2 regions of the Kocuria sp. WRN011 genome follow, and region 2 is predicted to be linked to the other one. Evidence: predicted binding sites of a transcription regulator. Region 2 holds the regulator's gene; the other holds the start of a gene.
The links. The regulator HrcA, encoded in region 2, represses chaperone genes, less so after heat shock. The targets are predictions, from matches to a motif close to TTNGCACTCGNNNNNNNCGAGTGCNAA.

Region 1: groL (chaperonin GroEL) is a predicted target of HrcA. The motif match lies at 3,609-3,635, and genes of this name have one in related genera.

The regions. Positions count from the first base shown of each region.
Region 1 covers NZ_NSGI01000002.1:369,619-380,058, forward strand. Annotated here, with positions in the region: gene CKW39_RS04405 (RNase H family protein) at 1-945, opposite strand, end outside; gene CKW39_RS04410 (MgtC/SapB family protein) at 986-1,690, opposite strand; gene groL (chaperonin GroEL) at 1,819-3,450, opposite strand; gene CKW39_RS15700 (hypothetical protein) at 3,730-4,464, opposite strand; gene CKW39_RS04425 (DUF3263 domain-containing protein) at 4,533-4,757, opposite strand; gene CKW39_RS04430 (uracil-DNA glycosylase) at 4,824-5,507, shown strand; gene CKW39_RS04435 (siderophore-interacting protein) at 5,527-6,381, shown strand; gene CKW39_RS04440 (threonine/serine exporter ThrE family protein) at 6,490-8,502, opposite strand; gene CKW39_RS04445 (peptidoglycan bridge formation glycyltransferase FemA/FemB family protein) at 8,590-9,672, opposite strand; gene CKW39_RS04450 (FMN-binding glutamate synthase family protein) at 9,788-10,440, opposite strand, start outside.
Region 2 covers NZ_NSGI01000006.1:126,889-137,328, reverse strand. Annotated here, with positions in the region: gene CKW39_RS09835 (DUF3097 domain-containing protein) at 1-446, opposite strand, end outside; gene hrcA (heat-inducible transcriptional repressor HrcA) at 620-1,633, shown strand; gene dnaJ (molecular chaperone DnaJ) at 1,707-2,849, shown strand; gene CKW39_RS09820 (16S rRNA (uracil(1498)-N(3))-methyltransferase) at 2,846-3,607, shown strand; gene CKW39_RS09815 (GerMN domain-containing protein) at 3,691-4,614, opposite strand; gene CKW39_RS09810 (PhoH family protein) at 4,802-5,899, shown strand; gene ybeY (rRNA maturation RNase YbeY) at 5,896-6,402, shown strand; gene CKW39_RS09800 (GTPase Era) at 6,436-7,485, shown strand; gene CKW39_RS09795 (LCP family protein) at 7,580-9,274, shown strand; gene leuA (2-isopropylmalate synthase) at 9,430-10,440, shown strand, end outside.

The DNA of each region.
Region 1 (10,440 bases), on a different contig from region 2:
GTGGTCCTCGCGGATCCACAGTGAGCTACGCCGGGTCACGGTGGAGCTGTCGGTGAGCCGGTAGGAGACGTGGTACGCGGTGGAGCCCAGGGCTACTGAGGCGCTGTGACTCACGTCCGGATCCGAACCGTAAGCGCCTCCCTGAAGCTCCGTGACAAAGCGCTGGGCCCCGTTGACGGAGCCGTCGCGGGCCACGTATTCAAAATCATCGTGCAGTAGTTCCATGCGGCGACCCTCGGTAGTTGTGGGGGTCAGCATGGCGGTCTCGAGCGACAGGACGCGGTTGGCGGGGTCCGCCTCCCGGGTGATGCGTTCATGTGCGCTCGAATCCTCGAGTACCGGATCCTCGTTGCCGCTCCACAGTTCTGAGAACAGGTCCGGTTCCTCAAGGGATTGAGTACCAAGGGTCGAGACCGTGGCCGCTGCCGGGGCCGGCCGTTGGGACGGCGTTTCCTGCACGGACCCGTCACGTTCGCGGTAGCCCGGTCCAACGGGCATGTCTCCGGGGGCTCGGCCCGCTTGATAAGCGGATGCCATGGCGCGGGCGCGCTCATCGGCCGCTTCGTTGAGTTCGTGCCCGGCGTGGCCCTTGACCCATTCGAAGTCCACGGTGCGCCCGGCCATTTCCCGGTCCAGGGCCTTCATGATGTCCACGTTGAGGACGGGTTTACCGTCCTTCTTCTTCCAACCCTTCTTTTTCCAGCCCGGCATCCACTTGGTGATCGAGTTGATGACGTACTGGCTGTCGCACAGGATCTTGAGGGGTTCGTCCGTCAGGTGGCGGGTTGACTCCAAAAGGTTCAACACCGCGGTGAGCTCACCCATGTTGTTGGTGCCGTGGTTCCAACCACCGGCCCGCCAGGAGGTCTCGTCGATGAACCAGGCCCAACCGGCGGGGCCGGGATTTCCCAGGGCAGAACCGTCCGCCGCAGCAATAATCGTCATGCCATCATCCTTACAAACGATTCCGACAGGCAGTAACTGACTATTCGTCGGCTTCCGGTTCCGGCATCACCGCTGCAGAGATCACACCGGGCAGCTCGGAGAACTCGACCACGGCACGGTGGACGTCCGTGCGCCCCAGCATCTTGAGCACCATCACCACGTGAGCTCCGGAACTGGTGTACATCCGATCCGTGCGCAGCACCGTGACCGCAAGATCCAATTCCGTGGCCGCGGCAAGAACGGAGCGCAGCACCCCTTTGCCGTCCTCGTAGCGAAGTTCAACGGCCCGGTGACCGGGGTATTTGTGCAGAAAAGCGGAGACCGGTTTGAGCACCAGGGAGACGAACAACTGGATCAATGTTCCGAGGACCGCCAAGGAGAACAGCCCGGCCCCACAAGCCATGCCCACTGCCGCAGCAACCCAAACGCTCGCGGCCGTTGTCAGCCCGTGAACCACGTCTTTGTGCAGGAAAATGACCCCCGCCCCAAGGAACCCGATTCCCGTAACCACCTGCGCCGCGATACGCGAGGGATCTCCCGGTCCCTGCTCGATTCCGGGAAGCACATGGAAACCATAGGCGGAAACCAGCGTGAAAATGGCCGAGCCCGTGCCCACTAGTGCGTGGGTGCGAATTCCGGCGGATTTTCGCCTGAACTGTCGTTCCACCCCCACAACGGTGCACAAACCGAAGGCGAGCAGCACCGCCGTGGCCTGGGCCCAGAATTCTTCGTCCCACTCCCACACGGTGCACCTCCTGTCTAGCTCCGATCATAGGCGCACGACAGAGCCCCCGGAACGCAGCTGAACTGCGTTCCGGGGGCTCTGTGACGGCTGAACCGCACGAGGCGGTCAAGCGTGCCCTAGGGCACTGCTTACATCATGCCGCCCATGCCACCCATGGGATCCGCACCGGCACCGGCGGGAGCCTCGGGCTCGGGCTTGTCCGCGACGACTGCCTCGGTGGTGAGGAACAGGCCGGCGATGGAGGCCGCGTTCTGCAGCGCAGAGCGGGTCACCTTGACCGGGTCGTTGATGCCCGCAGCCATCAGGTCGGTGTATTCACCAGTTGCGGCGTTGAGACCGTGACCGGTGGGCAGGCCGCGCACCTTGTCCACGACAACGCCGGGCTCCATGCCCGCGTTCGCGGCGATCTGCTTGAGCGGTGCGTCGATGGCCACCTTGACGATGTTGGCGCCAGTTGCTTCGTCACCGGTGAGCTGCAGCTTGTCGAAGGCCTTCTGACCGGCCTGGATGAGTGCCACGCCACCACCGGCGACGATGCCCTCTTCAACGGCTGCCTTGGCGTTGCGTACGGCATCCTCGATGCGGTGCTTGCGCTCCTTGAGCTCCACCTCGGTAGCGGCACCAGCCTTGAGCACTGCCACACCGCCGGCCAGCTTGGCCAGGCGCTCCTGCAGCTTCTCTCGGTCGTAGTCCGAATCGGAGTTGGCGATCTCCGCGCGGATCTGGGCCACGCGGCCTTCGATCTCGTCCTGAGTGCCGGCGCCGTCGACGATGGTGGTCTCGTCCTTGGTGACGACCACCTTGCGGGCGGTGCCCAGCAGGTCCAGAGTTGCGGACTCCAGGGACAGGCCGACCTCTTCGGTGATGACCTGACCGCCGGTGAGGATGGCGATGTCTGCCAACTGGGCCTTGCGACGGTCACCGAAGCCGGGGGCCTTGACGGCCACGGACTTCACGGCCCCGCGCATCTTGTTCAGCACGAGCATGGCCAGGGCCTCGCCCTCGACGTCCTCGGCGATGATCAGCAGCGGCTTGGAGGCCTGCATGACCTTCTCCAGGACGGGGACCAGGTCCTTCACGTTGGAGATCTTGGAATTGACGATCAGGATGTAGGGATCCTCGAGGACCGCTTCCTGACGATCTGCGTCGGTCACGAAGTAACCGGACAGGTAGCCCTTGTCGAAGCGCATACCTTCGGTCAGTTCGAGGTCCAGCCCAAAGGTGTTGGACTCCTCGACCGTGATGACGCCTTCCTTGCCGACCTTCTCCATGGCGGCAGCAATGAGCTTGCCGATCTCGGGGTCAGCGGCGGAGATCGACGCCGTGGCGGCAATCTCTTCCTCGGTCTCGATCTCCTTGGCCGAGGACAGCAGTTCCTCGGTCACGGCGGCAACGGCCTTCTCGATACCGCGCTTGAGCGACAGCGGGTCGGCACCGGCGGCAACGTTGCGCAGGCCTTCCTTGACCAGGGCCTGTGCGAGCACGGTGGCCGTGGTGGTACCGTCACCGGCGATATCGTCGGTCTTCTTGGCAACTTCCTTGACGAGCTCGGCGCCGATCTTCTCGTACGGATCCTCGAGCTCGATTTCCTTGGCGATCGACACACCATCGTTGGTGATGGTGGGAGCGCCCCAGGCCTTCTCCAGAACAACGTTGCGTCCGCGCGGGCCAAGGGTCACCTTGACGGCATCGGCGAGGGTGTTCAGACCCCGCTCGAGTCCGCGGCGTGCCTCTTCGTCAAATGCGATCATCTTTGCCATGTGTTGCGTCCCTCCTGGACGGTTGACAAACAAATCTGTTCATCACGGTGCCCGCGACGGACGATGGTTCGCGCGGGTCCTCACCCGTGCGAAACGCACCTCACCGTGATGGATGGTTTTCACTCGATCGTGCGAGTGGGCCTCCCCCGGACCCGGGGTTAGCAGTCCACTCAACTGAGTGCTAAGTCAATACTGGCACTCGCCCCCGGAGAGTGCAAACGTCTTGAGTCAGGAGAACTCACGTTTCATTCGGGGCTGAAACGCCGAATACGCCTACTTCTACGGACTCTGGGACGCCCCGGCGGCGGCCGCGGCGTCCGGTGAGGTGACGGCGGGTTCGGCTGCGTTGTCGGCGGCCTTCCCGGTAGCGGCATCAGAGGAGTCCGCTCCGTTGGCTGCGCCCGCTTGTTCCCGACCGGCGGAGTCACCGGGCTCGGAGTCGGCCGCGCCGGTGCCCGGCTCGGCAGGGTCTCCGGCCGGTGCTTCCCCTTCGCCCGGTACTTCGGGAGGAACGCCTGGAACCTCGGGCGCCGGATTGACCGGGGTCTCGGGACCGGGCTGTGCAGGCGGTGCAGGAGGCGCGGGAGCTTCCGGAGCGGCTGGTGACTCGGGTGCGACCGGGGCAGCTGGGTCCTGGGGTGCGCCTGGATCCGCGGGTGCGGCCGGCTCCTGGCCGGGTACGCCACCCTCACCGGGTACGGCTGGAACTTGCGCCCCCGGATCTGTGGGTTCGTTCGTGGGGTCGTCCGAAGTTTCTGACGGGCTGGGTTCGGAAGTGCTTGTAGTGATGCTGCCCGATGGTGACGGGGTGTTCTCGACGGCGTCCTGAGCGGTGCGCGGAGCATTCACGAACGCCACGGCTCCCACGGCCAGCGCCAGGATTCCCGCCCCGATGATGGCGAGAAATCCCTTGCGAGAACCGGTGCGAGCCTGAGGGTTGTGACCTCGGTGGGCACCTTGACGCGTTCCGTCCTCGGGAACGTCGTCGAATTCGTCGCGGGGGTATTCACTCATTATGTGCGCTTCCGGTCAGCCAGGGTTTGCTTCTACTATCCCACGCCCGCTCCGAGTTCTCCTACCCGTCAGCGCAGCCGCGCCCGGCGGAGACGAGAGATCAGCATGGGAGCGAACCGAGCGGCGTCGTCGCGGTCGATCAGTGCATTGAGGCGCTGGTAGTAATTCACGGGGCTGAGGCCCAGGCGCTGCCGTATCGCGGATTCTTTCGCGCCGCGATACTTCCAGTGCTCGGATTCCAGCTGCAGGATGGCCTTGTCCAGGGAATCGAGCCCATCGTCCGGTTCAGCCATGACAGCCACCCTAACCGGTAATCTCATACGTGTAATTCGTAGCCACCCGTGAATGGAGATCCACTCATGACCGACCCTCGTCCCTTGAACGAGATCATGAGCGACGACTGGGCACAGGCGCTACAACCCGTGGAGCCGACCATTCGGAACATGGGCGAATTCCTGCGTACCGAGCACGCCGCAGGCCACCGCACCTTCCCGAGCGGCGAGAACATTTTCCGGGCCTTCCAGGAGCCCTTCTCGGAGGTGAAAGTCCTCATCGTCGGTCAAGATCCGTACCCCACTCCGGGGCACGCCATGGGCCTGTCCTTCTCGGTACAGCCCCACGTTCGACCGATTCCCCGTTCCCTGCAGAACATCTACAAGGAACTACAGTCCGATCTGGATGTGTCGCCGCCCGAACACGGGGATCTCTCGTCGTGGTCCGAGCAGGGGGTCATGCTGTTGAATAGGGCCCTGTCCGTGCGAGAAGGTTCCCCCGCATCGCACCGTGGCAAGGGCTGGGAGACCGTCACGGAGTGCGCGATCAAGGCCCTGGCCCAGCGCGGCACTCCCCTGGTCGGAATTCTGTGGGGCCGGGACGCCCGAGACACCAAGCAGTGGCTGGGCGGGGCGCCCACCGTGGAATCGGTACACCCCTCGCCGCTCTCCGCGTCCCGCGGATTCTTCGGCTCGCGCCCATTCTCCCGTGCGAATGCGCTGCTCGAAGAACTAGGTGCCCAGCCCGTCAACTGGACGATCCCTGCTTAGGAACACCTAAGCTGGGGTCATGGACAAGAGCACCGCGCGTAAACCTCGGAAGCCTCAGCTCAATCTCGAGGTGGTCGAACGCAAAGAACTCTCCCCGGGCATGGTGCGCGTGGTGTGCAGCATCCTCAACCATGAGGATTATCAGGACATCACCCCGCCTGAAAAATACGTCAAACTCGTGTTCTTCTCGGACGCCACGCTGGCCGAGACGCCCGCGGGCGAGTTCCCGGATTATTGGTCCGTGCGCGAATCGGCGGCTCCCGAGGACCTGCCCGTCACGCGTCACATGACGCTGCGCCGCTACGACGCCGCCGCGGGCACCTTGTGGATCGACGTCGCCCTGCACGGCATCGAGGGTCACGCGGGCCCGTGGGCGGCCACCGCCAAGCCGGGCGATCGCCTCGTGGCCGTGGGGCCCGGGGGGAAATGGGAACCCGATCCGAACGCTTCCTGGACACTGCTGGCCGGCGACGAGGCCGCCATTCCCGCCGTCCTGGCGAACGTCGAAGCTCTTCCTGAGACCGCCCGGGGGTTGGCAATCCTCGAGGTGCAGGGCCCCGCACACCAGCATGACCTCGATGACGTGGCCGTTCCGGAGAATGTCGAGATTCGCTGGGTCTACCGCTCGAGTCAGCAACCAGGTGAACGAGCCCTCGTTGTGGCGATCGCCCAGGCCGAGTGGCCCTCGGACCTGACCGGGGTCCAGGCTTTCGTGCACGGTGAGCGCGAAGCCATGAAAGAAGCCCGCAAGGAACTCTTCGACCGTCGCAACCTGGACCGCTCGCAGGTATCACTGTCCGGTTACTGGGCCGCAGGACGCAACGAGGACCTCTTCCAGGCGGAGAAGAAACTGCCCGTGGGCAAGATTCTCTGATCCCGGAACGCCGGCCCGGCCCAGCGGGCGTAGGTCCGCTAGATCCCGCTCGCTGGCTCCGCCAACGCCTCGCCCTCCCGGGCATGTTAGTCCGGTGAGTCAGTCACGTCAGCGGCGCCGGTTCCGGCGCAACGAGAAGATCTTCATGCGCTCCACGAACGGTCGCATCAGGTAGCTTCCGAGCACGACACCGGAAGCCATCATCACGATGGACGCCATGGCATTGATCAGGCCGGTGAAACCGTCCCCCGTGGTCTCCACCTCCACGGTGATGGCATACATACCGCGGAAGATGGAGAGCCCGGGCAACAGGTAGGTCATGGCCGGGATGGCCAGGATCGTCTGCGGGATACGTGAGCGCGCTGCGAGCAAGGCTGCTACACACCCGGTGGTGGTTGCGCCGAGAGCCGTATCCAGTCGGGCCCCCAGCCCGTAATCTCCGCCGATATGGAACACCAACAGCCCCGCCAACGCTGCCAGTACCGCGGGGAAGATGTGCCGCGGTTTGGCCTGCATGGTCACGGCCACCAAGGCCGTGGAGATGAGCATGAAGACCGTGTTGGTCAACGCATCCGGCGGTGTGAACGAGGACTGGGACACGTCGATGCGCGGAATCCCCAAGTATCCGGAGAGGGCGATACCCACCGCGATCCCGGCGATGATTCCGAGGAAAGCGAAGGACGTGGACATCAGTCGTCCCATGGCGGTCACGGGGAACCCGTTGATGGCGTCCTGCATGGTGGACACCATGCGCGTGGTGGGCAGCAGCATGATGATGCCACCCGCGATGACTCTGGGTGGTGACAGGTCCACTCCCAATGCCGAGATCCCCATGGCCGCGAGCGTCACGATCAGGGCATTGGCCGCCAGCGCGAAGAACTCCGGGATGCGCCAGGCGCCGAGCTTCGACGAGACGACCTGGACCAGAACCGACGAGACCGCCGCGACCAAGGCTCCGGCCGCGCCACCGCCGATGGCTACGGTGATGGTGGCCGCTGCTACCACGGTGGCCAACCACACCGCCCACTTGGGGTACGGCTTGGGCCGTGAATTGATCTCGGTGAGCTCCCGTTCGGCTTCCTTGAGGGGCATGGTGCCCTCGATGATGCGGGTCACCAGCTGATGCGAATTGGCCAGCCCGGCATAGTTGTCGGTCCAGGACCGCACAACGCGCATGACCGTGTGGCTGTACGTGTTGGGGTCGTCCAGCACGTCCTGGCTGGTGCGGGACTTGGTGATTTGTCCCGTGCCGTCGGTGCTCCGGCCGGCGGCCGTGAGCTTGCCGGTTTCGGTCATCTCAGCGACATAGTTGATGGTCACCGACTGGTTGGTGATGTCCACTTCGAGGTTTTCCACGCCGTAGGTGGCACACACCGCAACGATCGCGTTCTCCACGTCCAGGGCGTCGGCGCCGTAGTGGAACATGGTTTCGGCCAACCGCAGTGCAAAGTTAAGAGTCCGGCGAGCCTGCCGATCGTTGCTGTCCCCGAAACGCCTGAGGTTGTGGAACGGCGTGGCAGTGAGTCGATCGACCACGCGCATGGGTGCGGTCGGAGCGGCGTCGCCCCGGATCATCGACTTGAGTTTGTCCTTGGAAGACCGCGCGACCCGCGTACGCGTGGACGGGTAGGCGCCGCGGGGTACCTGCGTGGTGGCAGGCGCGGGTTCGTGGGCGATCCCGGAGGTTTCGGGACGTTCCACCGCGGTGGTCTGCGCCGAACCGCGACGAGAGATCTGGGTGACCGGCCTAGTCGCCGCGGCACCCTGAGGGCGCGGGGTGGCCCCTGCCTTGTCCGCCTCGATCTGGCTAGGGGTGAGTACCGGCAGGGCACCGACCTGCGACGACACACTGCCAGTTCGTGCCGTGTCTGAACCATCGGCCGGGACGACCGGCTGCAGTCCCGTAGCGAGCTGCGCGCGAGTCTGTGCACGGGCGGCCTGAGATTCCGTGGGCCTGACGGCTACCGGGGAGAAGCCGTACATCGTGATCGGGCGAGCCGCATCCGTCAGTGAGGTGTCGCCACCCGGGCCGAAGGGCTCACCACCCAGGTCATCATGCCAGGGGTCTGCCCCCGAGGACGGATACCCGTGATGGGCAAGCTCCCGAAGTTGCTCGGTCACGCTCAATGCCGTTGAACCTCCCTGACCCCGCAGGTTACTGCTAGTGGTGATGAACGGTGTACAGACGAGTTTCTACACCGCCACGGATCAGTAGAACGGCTGACCGGTACGGCGAACCCAGAGCTGACGCTGCACCTTTTCTCCGAGGTTGGCCCACGCCGCGTACTTGGCTTTGTTCAGTGGCTGGTCCCACACGCCCACATAGTCCACGACCGTCTTGGTGAAACTCGTCTTGAACAACCCCAGACCGTAGTAGTGGTGCTCCTTGTTCTTGAGTTGGTCGCTGGGCGGCGTACCGCAGAAGTCGTACTGTTCGATCTCGAAGTCGTTCTTGAGATCCAGAATGGCCTGCCACTGAAGCAGGTGCGAATCACCGTACTGCTTGCGGCGCGGCTTGGAACCGCCGTCCTTGTAGGTGCCCTTGGAGCCGTACGCGATCACGTAGGCACCCACCGAGGGTTCGCCGTCCTCGTAGGTGAAGTAGAGCCGACCTTGGCCGCGTTCGGCAAAATTGGTCCAGAAGGCGCGGTAGTACTCGTAGGAACGCAGGGTGACCTTTGCATGGCCCTGCCCCACGGTGTCCATGAGGGCGTACATGGCCCGCATGTTGTCCTCGGTGAGTTCCACCCGTTCGACCTCGCAGCCCTCGCGGGTGGCGCGGCGCACGGCATTACGGCCACGAGAGTGCAGCGACTTCAACAGCGCCTTCTCATCGGGGGTCGTGTCCAGCACGGCGGTGGAATCGTTGGGCTGGATCTCGAAGGATTTCACAAGGCCACAGCGGGCCAGCAGGCCGCTCGCGTAGTCCGAGGCCAGAATTTCGGGCTCGTACTTGATCGCGAAGACACCTTTGGCGGCGCCTGCCACGAATTTCTTGTTGGCCGCCACGATCCCGGGCATGTCATCGATCGACTCCACGTCCGGACCTTTAATCATGTACCAGATCTTGCCGAGACCGGGGACACGCTTTTCGAGAGCCAGGTTGTAACTGGGCTGCGAACCATCCGTGGGTTCGTACACCACGTGGCGCGGGGTCCACCCGTGGTCCTTCTTGACCTCCGCGAAGGCCTCGGACTGCAGCAGGTTGCCGCCGGAGGGATTGGCCGTGACGTGGGAGTCCCACGCGCGAATTTCTTCGTCAGTGGCAAAGCGTGCGGTGAATTCTCGCAAGGCTCTCTCAATCCTGGTTCGGTACCGGTAGCTCGGTGGACCTGAGGCGACGCCGCTGGTCGCGACGCCGCCTCAGGAGGAATCTCCGACCCACATTCTAGGTCAGTTTCCGATCTTACTTGTCGGCAGGGTCCACGTGCCCGTCGGTCTCATCCGGACTCGTAGTCGTGTGCTGGGCACCGGGCTCGGTACCGGGTTGACCCTCGGCGCGTTTGGTATCTCCCACATTGCTGGACCGGCGATCGTCCTGTCTCGAGGCGGTCCCGGTCAATTCGTGGTCGGCCAATCGAGGGGCAGTGCCATGCCGAGGCTCAGGCGTGACGTCCGAACCCATTGCGGAGGATCCTTGTGCCACGGTTGCCAGTTCCGGTTCGCGACGCACCGTGGTCTCCCCTTCGTGAGTGAACTCGGTGCGATCGTTGTACACATACTTGCCAGGGTGACCCGGGGTGAAGCTGTCAGCGCTGGCGTAGTCCCAGTCCTCGCCCCAGCCGCCTTCTACACCTTCGAACAGTTCACCGCGATCCAGCCAACGGTAGAGCGACTCGTAGGAAACGCTCTCGGTTGCGGTAATGCGACGGCGCAGCATCTGGCGCGTCATCTGTTCCGGGCTCTCGCAACCCATGGTGGCGATGATCTGTCCGGCCTCTTCAACGGTCAAGCGGTGGTAGCGCTCCACACGATCGCCCTTGGAATCGACGTCCAGGGCACGGTACAACTTGGGATCCTGAGTGGCCACGCCCACGGGGCAGGTGTTGGTGTGGCACT
Region 2 (10,440 bases):
GGTTCCACCACGATGCCCTCGACCGCCAAGTCATGACCCCAGACCTTGGCGACCAGTTCGGCGTCGTGATAGCCCTCGACCCAGATGCGTGACTCCTTGGCCACGCTGGCGCGCAACCCCTCCACCGCCACGGAGCCCGAGCGGGTGCGAGCGGGTTTCTTGGGCCCGGTCTTTCGCGCGGGTGGCCCCAGCTTGATGGGCTCACCGTCGAGCAGGAACCCGGGTCCGAGCGGAAAGGTCTTGATCTTCCCGTGCCGGTCCTCCAGACCGACCACGCGCATACCACCAATGGTTTCCAGGCTCACCGCGGCACCCACCCAGCCGGTCTGCGCATCTTCGAGAACCATGCCGGGTTCCAGCGCGGTCTCGCGGGGCACGGGTCCGGTGCGGGCCACCGCTGGGCTGGTCAAATCCTGCGGGCCCCAGGTCCAACCGGATGCTGTCACGATGCGCCGTCCTCACGTGCGGGGTGGATGATCAGCCGCGAGCGTACCAAATAGCGTGCGGGGAGACCGGGGGTAGACTCATGTGAATTAGCACTGTCAACCATTGAGTGCCAAAATAGCCACGGAGACCAGATCCATGGTGCAAGCCCGTCCACGCCGGGGAGGTGACACGAGTGAGCCAGCCGCGCAGAGCAGAAATCTTGCGGGCCATTGTCGAGGACTACGTCCATTCACGGGAGCCCGTGGGATCCAAGGCGCTGGTGGAACGGCATCAATTGGGCGTTTCCTCCGCCACCGTCCGCAACGACATGGCCGCGTTGGAGGAAGACGGCCTGATCGTGGCCCCGCACACCAGTTCCGGCCGCATCCCTACGGACAAGGGTTACCGCACCTTCGTGGACCAGATTGCCTCGGTTCGGCCATTGTCGTCTCCGCAGAAACGCGCCATCCAGTCGTTCCTGGACGGCGCGGACGACCTCGACGACGCCATGGAACGCACCGTGCGGCTCCTCGCCCAGCTAACGCACCAGGTGGCAGTGATCCAGTACCCGGCGGCCTCCGGCACCACCCTGCGCCACGTGGAGCTCGTGGACGTGGGCGGCACCTCCCTGCTGGTCGTGTTCATTCCCACGTCCGGCCGGGTCCTGCAGCGCATCGTTGAAGTGAGCCGGGCACTGCCCGAGCACGAACTCATGGAGCTGCGGGCCCGTGTGCTGGCGTCGGTCATGGGGCGGCCCCTGCAGGACGTACCCGCGGGCGCCTCGAACCTGGTTCGGCAGCTGCCCCCGGAACTGGCCGAGGCCGGCACGGTGGTGGCCGAGGCACTCGCGTCGCTCGCGGCGTCGTCGGAGGACCACCGACTGGTCATGGCCGGCACGGCCAACCTGGCGCGCTTCAGCGGTGACTTTGCTCTCAGTATCGGTCCCGTGCTCGAAGCACTTGAGGAACAAGTGGTCATGCTGCGATTGTTGTCAGAGATGCAACAGGATGTCCGTGGTGTGGCCGTGCGTATCGGGTCCGACAGTACCGACGACCCGCTCGCGGAAACTTCCGTGGTGGCCACCGGCTACGGCCCAGAATCCGTGTCCAAACTGGGCGTGGTGGGTCCCACCCGAATGGATTACCCCTCCACCATGGCCGCGGTCCGCGCCGTGGCACGCTATTTGTCCCACACGCTGGGGGAGTAGCGGCGCCCACCGTGGCACCGTTCCCCATCCGCGTTGAGAAACACACACTGACGAAAGAAGAATCGATTCCATCGTGAGCGATCACTACGAAACCCTGGGCGTGACCCGGGATGCCAGCCCGGAAGAGATCAAGCGTGCCTACCGCAAGAAGGCCCGCAAACTCCACCCGGACGTGAATCCCTCCCCGGAGGCCGCCGAAGAGTTCAAGCGTGTGTCCCACGCGAACGATGTCCTGGCGGACCCGGAAAAGCGCCGCGTCTACGACGCCACGGGTAACGAGAACGGAACCGACACCGGTTTCGGCGGGGGCTTCCCCGGCTCCGGCTTCGGTTTCGCGGACATCTTCGAGACCTTCTTCCAGGGCGCCGGTGCCGCCGGGCAGCGCGGGCCCCAGTCCCGTACCCGACAGGGCCAGGACGCGCTCATCAACGTGCGCATTTCGCTGAAGGACGCAGTGTTCGGCATTGAGAAGGACATCACCGTGGACACCGCGGTCGTCTGCCCCACGTGTCAAGGTTCGTGCTGCCAGCCCGGCACCAGCCCCACCACGTGCTCCATGTGCCGCGGCTCCGGTCACATGCAGTACCAGAAGCAGTCGATCCTGGGTGTGGTGACCACCCAGGCACCGTGCGCGTCCTGTAACGGCTTCGGCACCGTGATCGAGAACCCATGCCACGAATGCTACGGCGAGGGTCGCGTGCGTGACCGCCGCCCGCTCACCATCAAGATTCCGGCGGGCGTCCAGTCCGGTAACCGCATCCGACTCTCGGGTCAGGGTGAGGCCGGTACCGCCGGCGGACCCAACGGTGACCTCTACGTGGAACTCAAGGTCGATCCCGACCCCACCTTCCATCGCGAAGGCGACGACCTGCACGCCCGCCTCCGCATTCCCATGACCTCAGCCGCCCTGGGTACCACGGTCCAGCTCGACACGTTCGACGGCGCTCGCGACGTCGACGTCGCCTCGGGCACCCAGTCGGGTGCCACCGTGACGCTCGAGGATCTGGGCGTGACCCACCTGCGTGGCAAGGGCCGCGGTGATCTTCAGGTGCACATCGAGGTGGAGACCCCGCAGGATCTCAACTCCGAGCAGCGGGACTTGATCGAGCAGTTGGCCACCCTGCGCAATGAGCGCCGCTCGGACGCAACCACCATGAACACGCCGTCCTCCGGTGGCTTCTTCTCCCGGCTCAAGGATCGGTTCAACGATCTGTGACGGATCCGGTCTTCTTCGCCGACGGTTCCGAACTGAACGGCGCGAGCGCCGGTGAGGAGTTCGTCCTCGCCGGCGCCGAGGCGCGCCACGCGGTCACAGTCCGCAGGCTACGGGCGGGGGAGACCCTCGATCTCGTGGACGGCGCCGGGAAGCGGGCAGCGTGCGAATTCGTGAGCGGTGAGAAAGACACCATGACCGTTCGGGTCGTCTCCGTGACGCAGGAGCCCGCCCCCGCCACCGAGTTCGTTCTGGTCCAGGCGCTGGCCAAGGGTGACCGTGATCTGCAGGCCGCCGAGAGCGCCACCGAGCTGGGCGTGGACCGGGTGATCCCGTGGCAGGCAGACCGAAGCATTGTGCGACTCAAGCCCGAACGCGCCGCCAAGACTCTCGCCAAATGGCAGTCCACGATGGCCGCTGCGGCCAAGCAGTCACGGCGTGCGCGCTGGCCCGAGCTCGGGGAGCACGTGAATTCGAGCGGCCTTGCCTCCTTGATGCAACAGGAAAGCGGAACTTTGTGGTTCGTGCTGCACGAGTCCTCCGCTGTCTCCTGGGGCGGTCTCGAATCCCAAGAGCTCTCCGGAGCCGAGTCGATCGGTGTGATCGTGGGCCCAGAGGGCGGGATCAGCGATCAGGAACTGAATCGGTTCGTCGCGGCAGGGGCGAGACCCCTGAAGCTCGGCCACGAGGTCATGCGCGCCTCGACCGCCGGACCGGCAGCTCTGGCCGCATTGTGTGCCTTGACCGGGCGTTGGGCCTGAGGTCCAGCGCCGCCGTGGCTCGCTCATCGGCGATCAGGGCGTGAACCGAGGCCCTACACGAAAGGTGAGTTCGGGTAGGTTGCTCAGTCTTCGACGACCGTGACGGTGTGGTCGTCCTTGACCTCTTGTCCTGCGTCATTCACACCGATGACCCGCACCGTGTACTCACCGGCGGGAACCTCGACCGGGAAACGTAACTCGGTTCCGGAGGTGGACGCGGGTGTGTTCTTCGGTTCAGAAATCTCTCCCGATTTCACAGGTCGATCTTCGCCCTCCGGAATGACTTCCCACCGGGCCGATGCGTATTCCGGCAGCACCCTGCCGAAGATCGTCATGGTCTGACCCGCTTCCGTACCGGTCTGGGGATCGATCAACCACACCGGTGAGGCTATCGAGGCGTCACGGGAAATCGGTTCATCCAGGTTCACGGAACCGAAAGCCTTGTATCCGGTTTCACCGTCCACCAGGACGCGAACTTCTTTGGCCGTAGCGGCATCGAGGAGTCCAGCCGTAACGGCTGCAGCGGACACGGTGTAGACGAGTTGTTGGAGTGCAAGTTCCGCGTCGTCCTCCGAAAGCCTGCTCGCAAAGGCGGTGGAGGGCATGTCCACGGTGATGGTTCCATCCGGGGACACGGAAGTGCCCACGTTCTCCACCTGGGTCCACATCGAACGGTAATCCTCGTCGAGGGGCGACAGCGTGGTCATCATGACTACGGCTTCGGCCACGGGATCCACGGTGTCCGCGTTGGAGGCGGTGCGGAACTCCCGGAAGAGGTAGCCCTCTTGCGCTCCGCTTCCGGCCCAGTAGACCGGAGTCTGTTCGGTGGCGACGCCCTCGTAGGCGTTGTCCGTGTTCATGGGTGCGGAGGCAATCCTGGGAGCGGTGCTCGAGGCATTGGTCGCGCGGTCATTGGCGGACCCGCATGCGGAGAGAACCAGGCTCACGGCAAGACCCGCGGACAGTAGGACCGCCGCATTGCGGGCAGAGTAATGCCTGTGTTCCATGAGTTCACCACCCCGGTATGAGCTGTAGCAGTTGATCGCCGCACACGAGTTGAGAGCGCGCAGAACGTACGAGTTTGGTACCGGTGGACCAAGATACCCACAGTTACAGGTGGCGATGAACCCAGAAGTGCGTCCTGGGTGAAACCGTTATCAACCTGCAACACAACGAGCGGTAGGCTGGACCCCAATGACTGATCATGTATCCGGGGCCGATCCGAACCCACAAGACCACGAAGGCCACACCCGCGTTGTCGTGCACATGCCCGACCGGGACACCGCTCTCCGCGCACTTGGACAAGCCGATGCCACGCTGCGCCTTCTTGAACAGAACTTTCCCGCCGTGCGCATCACCGTGCGCGACGTTGACGTTGCCTTTGAGGGGCCCGTGCACGACACGCGCTCGGCCGCTGCACTGCTCGAAGAACTCGTGGTCCTGGCTCAACGAGGGACCGAGATCACGGAGCGAACCGTCATGCGCGTGACGCGCATGCTGCGCGAGGCCGAAGGCATGCGCCCGGCCAGTGCGCTGTCGACGAGCATCCTGTCGACCCGCGGCAAGACCATCCGGCCCAAGACGGTGAACCAGAAGCACTACGTGGACGCCATCGACGAGCACACCGTGGTCTTCGGCGTGGGCCCGGCCGGTACGGGTAAAACCTACTTGGCCATGGCCAAGGCCGTGCGCGCTCTGCAGGCCAAAGAGGTCAGCCGGATCATCCTCACTCGCCCCGCCGTGGAGGCTGGCGAGCGCCTGGGGTTCCTGCCGGGTTCCCTCAACGACAAGATCGATCCGTACCTGCGCCCGCTCTACGACGCGCTGCACGACATGATGGACCCGGAGTCCATTCCGCGTCTCATGGAAGCGGGCACCATTGAGGTGGCTCCGCTGGCTTACATGCGCGGCCGCACCCTGAACGACGCCTTCGTGATCCTCGACGAGGCGCAGAACACCACGCCGGAACAAATGAAGATGTTCCTCACCCGCCTGGGTTTCGGTTCGCGCATTGTGGTCACCGGCGACGTCACCCAGGTGGACCTGCCCGGCAGCACGTCGTCGGGCCTGCGCCAGGTGCAGCACGTGCTCCAGAACATTGACGACATCGCGTTCTGCGAGCTCACGGCCCAGGACGTGGTGCGCCACGAACTCGTGGGCGAGATCGTGGCCGCCTACGATCAGTTCGCCACCACCAACCGGCACCGGAACGAGCGCCGTCGCCGCAAGGATGAGCGCAGGGCGGCCGCTTCGGCTCCCCTCGAACAGGGCGAGCAGAACGAGCGAGCATGAGCATTTCCATCGACACCCCGTGGGACTCCCCGGAAGAACAAGCGACGTTCCCCGCCGCCTACCGCGCCGTGGACCTGGAACAACTGACCGCACTGACCGACCTCGCCTTCGCTCGCTGGCACCTTCACCCGGACACGGAGCTGTCCATTTCGGTGGTGGACGAGGACGAGATGGCCGAGCTGCACGTCCAGTGGCTCGACCTGCCCGGTGCCACGGACGTGATGTCCTTCCCCATGGATGAGCTGACGGCCGGCACGGAGACCGAACCGAGCCTGGGCGTGCTCGGAGACATCGTGCTCTGCCCGCCAGTGGCCGAACGACAGGCACAAGCGGCGGGGCACAGTACACAGGACGAACTGTGCCTGCTCACCGTGCACGGCATGCTCCACCTCCTCGGACACGACCACGTGGAAGAGGACGAACGCGAAGCCATGTTCACCCTTCAGCGGGGCCTGCTCGAAGAGTTCCTGGGGCGCGACGCGCCTGTCGAAACGATGAAGTAGTCCCGCCCCCACGCTTTCCGAAAGGACACGTTGATGTCTGACGATCATCAGGACACCCCCGACCAGCAGTTCCGCGCGGGATTCGCCGTGTTCGTGGGCCGCCCCAACGTGGGCAAGTCCACGTTGACCAACGCCCTGGTGGGCCGCAAGGTGGCGATCACCTCCAACCGGCCCCAAACCACCCGCCACACGATTCGCGGCATCGTTCACCGCCAAGACGGCCAGTTGATCCTGGTGGACACCCCGGGCCTGCACCGCCCCCGCACCCTCCTCGGACAGCGACTCAACGACGTGGTGGCCGAGACTCTCGGTGAAGTGGACGTGATCGGTCTCTGCATCCCGGCGGATCAGAAGGTCGGCCCCGGCGACCGGTACATCGCACAGCAGGTGGCGGCGGCTGCCGGGCGTAATCCCGTGGTCGCCATCGTGACCAAAGCTGATTCCGTTCCGCGCGACAAGCTCGCCGAGCAGTTGGTCGCGGTCACCGAACTCGGCCGCGAGGTCATGGCCGAGGAGCAGGCACAGCGCGAGCAACGACGACGCCGCCGCGCGGCGTCGTCGTCGAATGTCGCCTCCGTCAACGAAAAGCCGCGCGCGGACCAGTCCGAGGCCGGGTGGAGTGACGTGATTCCCGTGAGCGCCAAGGACGGCTTCCAGGTTGAGAAACTCGCCTCGCTGCTCGTGAGCCTCATGCCGGAATCCCCGGCGCTCTACCCTGACGGCGAGCTCACGGACGAACCCGAGATCACCATGATGGCGGAGCTCATCCGCGAGGCCGCACTGGAAGGCGTGCGGGACGAATTGCCGCACTCGCTGGCCGTGGTGGTGGACGAAGCATCCGAGCGGGAGGGCCGCCCCGAGAACAACCCGATGTTGGATGTGCACGCGAGCCTGTTCGTCGAACGGCCCTCGCAGAAGGCCATCGTGATCGGCAAGGGTGGCTCGCGGTTGCGGGAGATCGGTACCAAGGCGCGCACCCAGATCGAGGCTCTGTTGGGGACCAAGGTGTACCTGGATCTGCACGTGAAGGTCGCCAAGGAATGGCAGCGGGATCCCAAACAACTGTCTCGCTTGGGATTCTGATCCTCGCAATCATTCTCAGGTGGGATTAGGGAAACCTCACTACCCTGTCTGGGGCCCAGCACGGCGTCACGTACCGATACAGGAGATTTACCCAGTGGATTCACGCAGCACACACGGCCGCGACAAGAACGCGTCCCGTGAAACTGCGCCCTGGGACACTCCCGCCACGCGTCGCGAGTCCCTCCACGAGGACCGCGAGTTCGAGCACGTCAAGCTCAAACAAACGGGTCGCCATCACCGGTCTGGGGACCACCGGCCCTCCGCCCGCAAGATCGCGGTGATCCTGGCCGTATTCGGTCTGATCGCGGTCCTCGGTATCGGGGGAGTGGCGGCCCTGCGACTCAGCAGCAACCTGGACAGCAGCCCCCTGAACCTTTCGGACGGTTCCTCGTCCGTGGGCGATGGCCCATTGGACATCCTGGTCATGGGCTCGGACACGCGCACCGGCTCCGGCAACAGCGAGTACGGCGACGAGGAGGACGCCACCGGGCGCACCGACGTGATGATGCTCGTGCACGTCACCGAGAACCGTGATGCGGTGACCGTGGTGTCCTTTCCTCGCGACCTGTTGGTGGACATCCCCAAATGCACCGATCCGGAGACGGGCGAGGTCTTCCCGGCGCACCGGGACATGATCAACTCCGCCGTCGAGAACGGCGGTCCCGGATGCACCGTGGCCACGGTGAACGAGATGGCCGGTGTGGACATCGATCACTTCATGCTCGCGGACTTCAACGCGGTCAAGGAACTTTCGTCGACGGTCGGCGGTGTGCAGGTTTGCGTGAACCGACCGGTGGACGATCCCAAGTCCGGGCTGAAACTTCCCGCGGGTATTTCCTCGGTCGAGGGAGATCAAGCCCTGGCGTTCCTGCGTTCCCGTGCCGCGTTCGGTGACGGGGGCGACGAATCCCGGATTCGTTCACAGCAATCATTCCTGGCCTCCCTGACCCGCAAGATCCAGGGCGACGGCACGTTGAACAATTTGCCGCAGCTGTACCAGATCGCCGAGGTCATGACCCAGAACCTGCACGTGGACGAGGGGCTCACCTCCCTGCCCACGCTCGTGGGAATCGGCGGGACGTTCGCGGGGATCGACCTGGGACGGATCGCGTTCGTCACCGTGCCCAGCGTCCCCAATCCTGAGAATCCCAACCGTTTGATTCTTGACGAGAAGCCTGCCGAGCGCCTGTTCGACACGCTCCAGGAGGATCGCGCCGTGACTGACGCGGCGCCGTCGGCCTCCGCGAGCGGGTCCGCCCCCGAAGCGGGACAGGAAACCGGCCCAGCACAGCAGGACGACGCCGCCGCGGAACCCACCGAGGCTCCTGCCACCACCGACGCCGCTCCAGCCGAAACCGCCGCCCCCGCGGCCCCGACCACCGCACCCGAAGCGACCGCGACCGAGGACTCCGCCGATGAGTGGATGCCCCAGGTGCAGCCGTCGTTGGTGCCGCTGACGGTGGCCAACCGCTCGGGTGACCCCGATCGCGGTGAGGAAATCCGCGACCTGCTCGCGGAGGCGGGTTACGCGCAGGCGGAAACCAGCCGCACCGGGACCGCTCTTGCTGGAACGCAGATCTTCTACAACCCCTCGTGGGCCACCGCAGCCGATGATCTCGCTGCCCTGCTGGGCGTCCCGGACAGCCAGCTCGTGGCCGACTACGAAATGCAGGGCCTGCGTGTGTCGATCGGTCAGGACTTCACCTCCGGCGACAAGCTGGACCTCTCCGGTGCCCTGCCGGACGAGCTGCAGGGTCAAACAGCGGAACAGTTCACTTGCCAGGATTGACAAGTGGTACGTTGGATCACATGCGGCCTGGGAACGTGCGACTCCTGCTTATGTGCCGCAGCGGGGCCTCACCCATCTGACGGACGGCCGACCTACCCGCTGCGGAGTTTCGTGGTGCCGGCCCTATCTCGTATTTATTGAAAGGCCCGCTTTTCGTGAAGAATTTGCAGCGTCCCTCCGGTATGCCCGTGCACAAGTACACGCCGTACCAGCAGAATTTCCCGTTCGACATGTCGGATCGCACCTGGCCCGACAAGGTCATCACCAAGGCACCCCGCTGGTGCGCGGTGGACCTGCGTGACGGCAATCAGGCTCTGATCGAGCCCATGGATCCCACTCGCAAGCTCAAGATGTTCGAGCTGCTGGTCGGCATGGGCTACAAGGAGATCGAGGTGGGTTTCCCCTCGGCCTCACAGATCGACTTCGATTTCGTCCGCAAGCTGGTTGAAGAGGACCGGATCCCCGAGGACGTGTCCATCCAGGTCCTCACGCAGTCCCGCGAACACCTGATCGAACGTACCTACCAGGCCATCGAGGGCGCGCCCAACGCGATCGTGCACCTGTACAACTCCACGTCCCGGCTGCAGCGTCGCGTGGTGTTCAAGCAGGACATGGACGGCATTGTGGACATTGCCCTGACCGGTGCGCGCCTGTGCATGAAGTACGAGGAGCAGCTCAAGGACACCAACGTGACCTACGAGTACTCGCCCGAGTCCTACACCGGCACCGAGCTGGAGTTCGCGGCACGCATCTGCAACGAAGTGGCCGAGACCTTCGAGATCGGCGACGGTCGGCAGATGATCGTCAACCTGCCCGCCACGGTGGAGGAAGCCACTCCCAACGTGTACGCGGATTCCATCGAGTGGATGAGCCGCCACCTCTACCAGCGTGACGACATCATCATCTCGCTGCACCCGCACAACGACCGCGGCACCGGTGTGGCCGCGGCAGAGCTGGGCTACTTGGCCGGTGCGGATCGCATCGAGGGCTGCCTGTTCGGCAACGGTGAGCGCACCGGCAACGTGGACTTGGTGACCCTGGGCCTGAACATGCTGACACAGGGGGTGGATCCCCAGATCGATTTCTCCGACATCGACGAGATCCGCCGCACCGTGGAGTTCTGCAATCAGCTGCCCGTGCCCGAGCGCAGCCCGTACGGCGGCGAC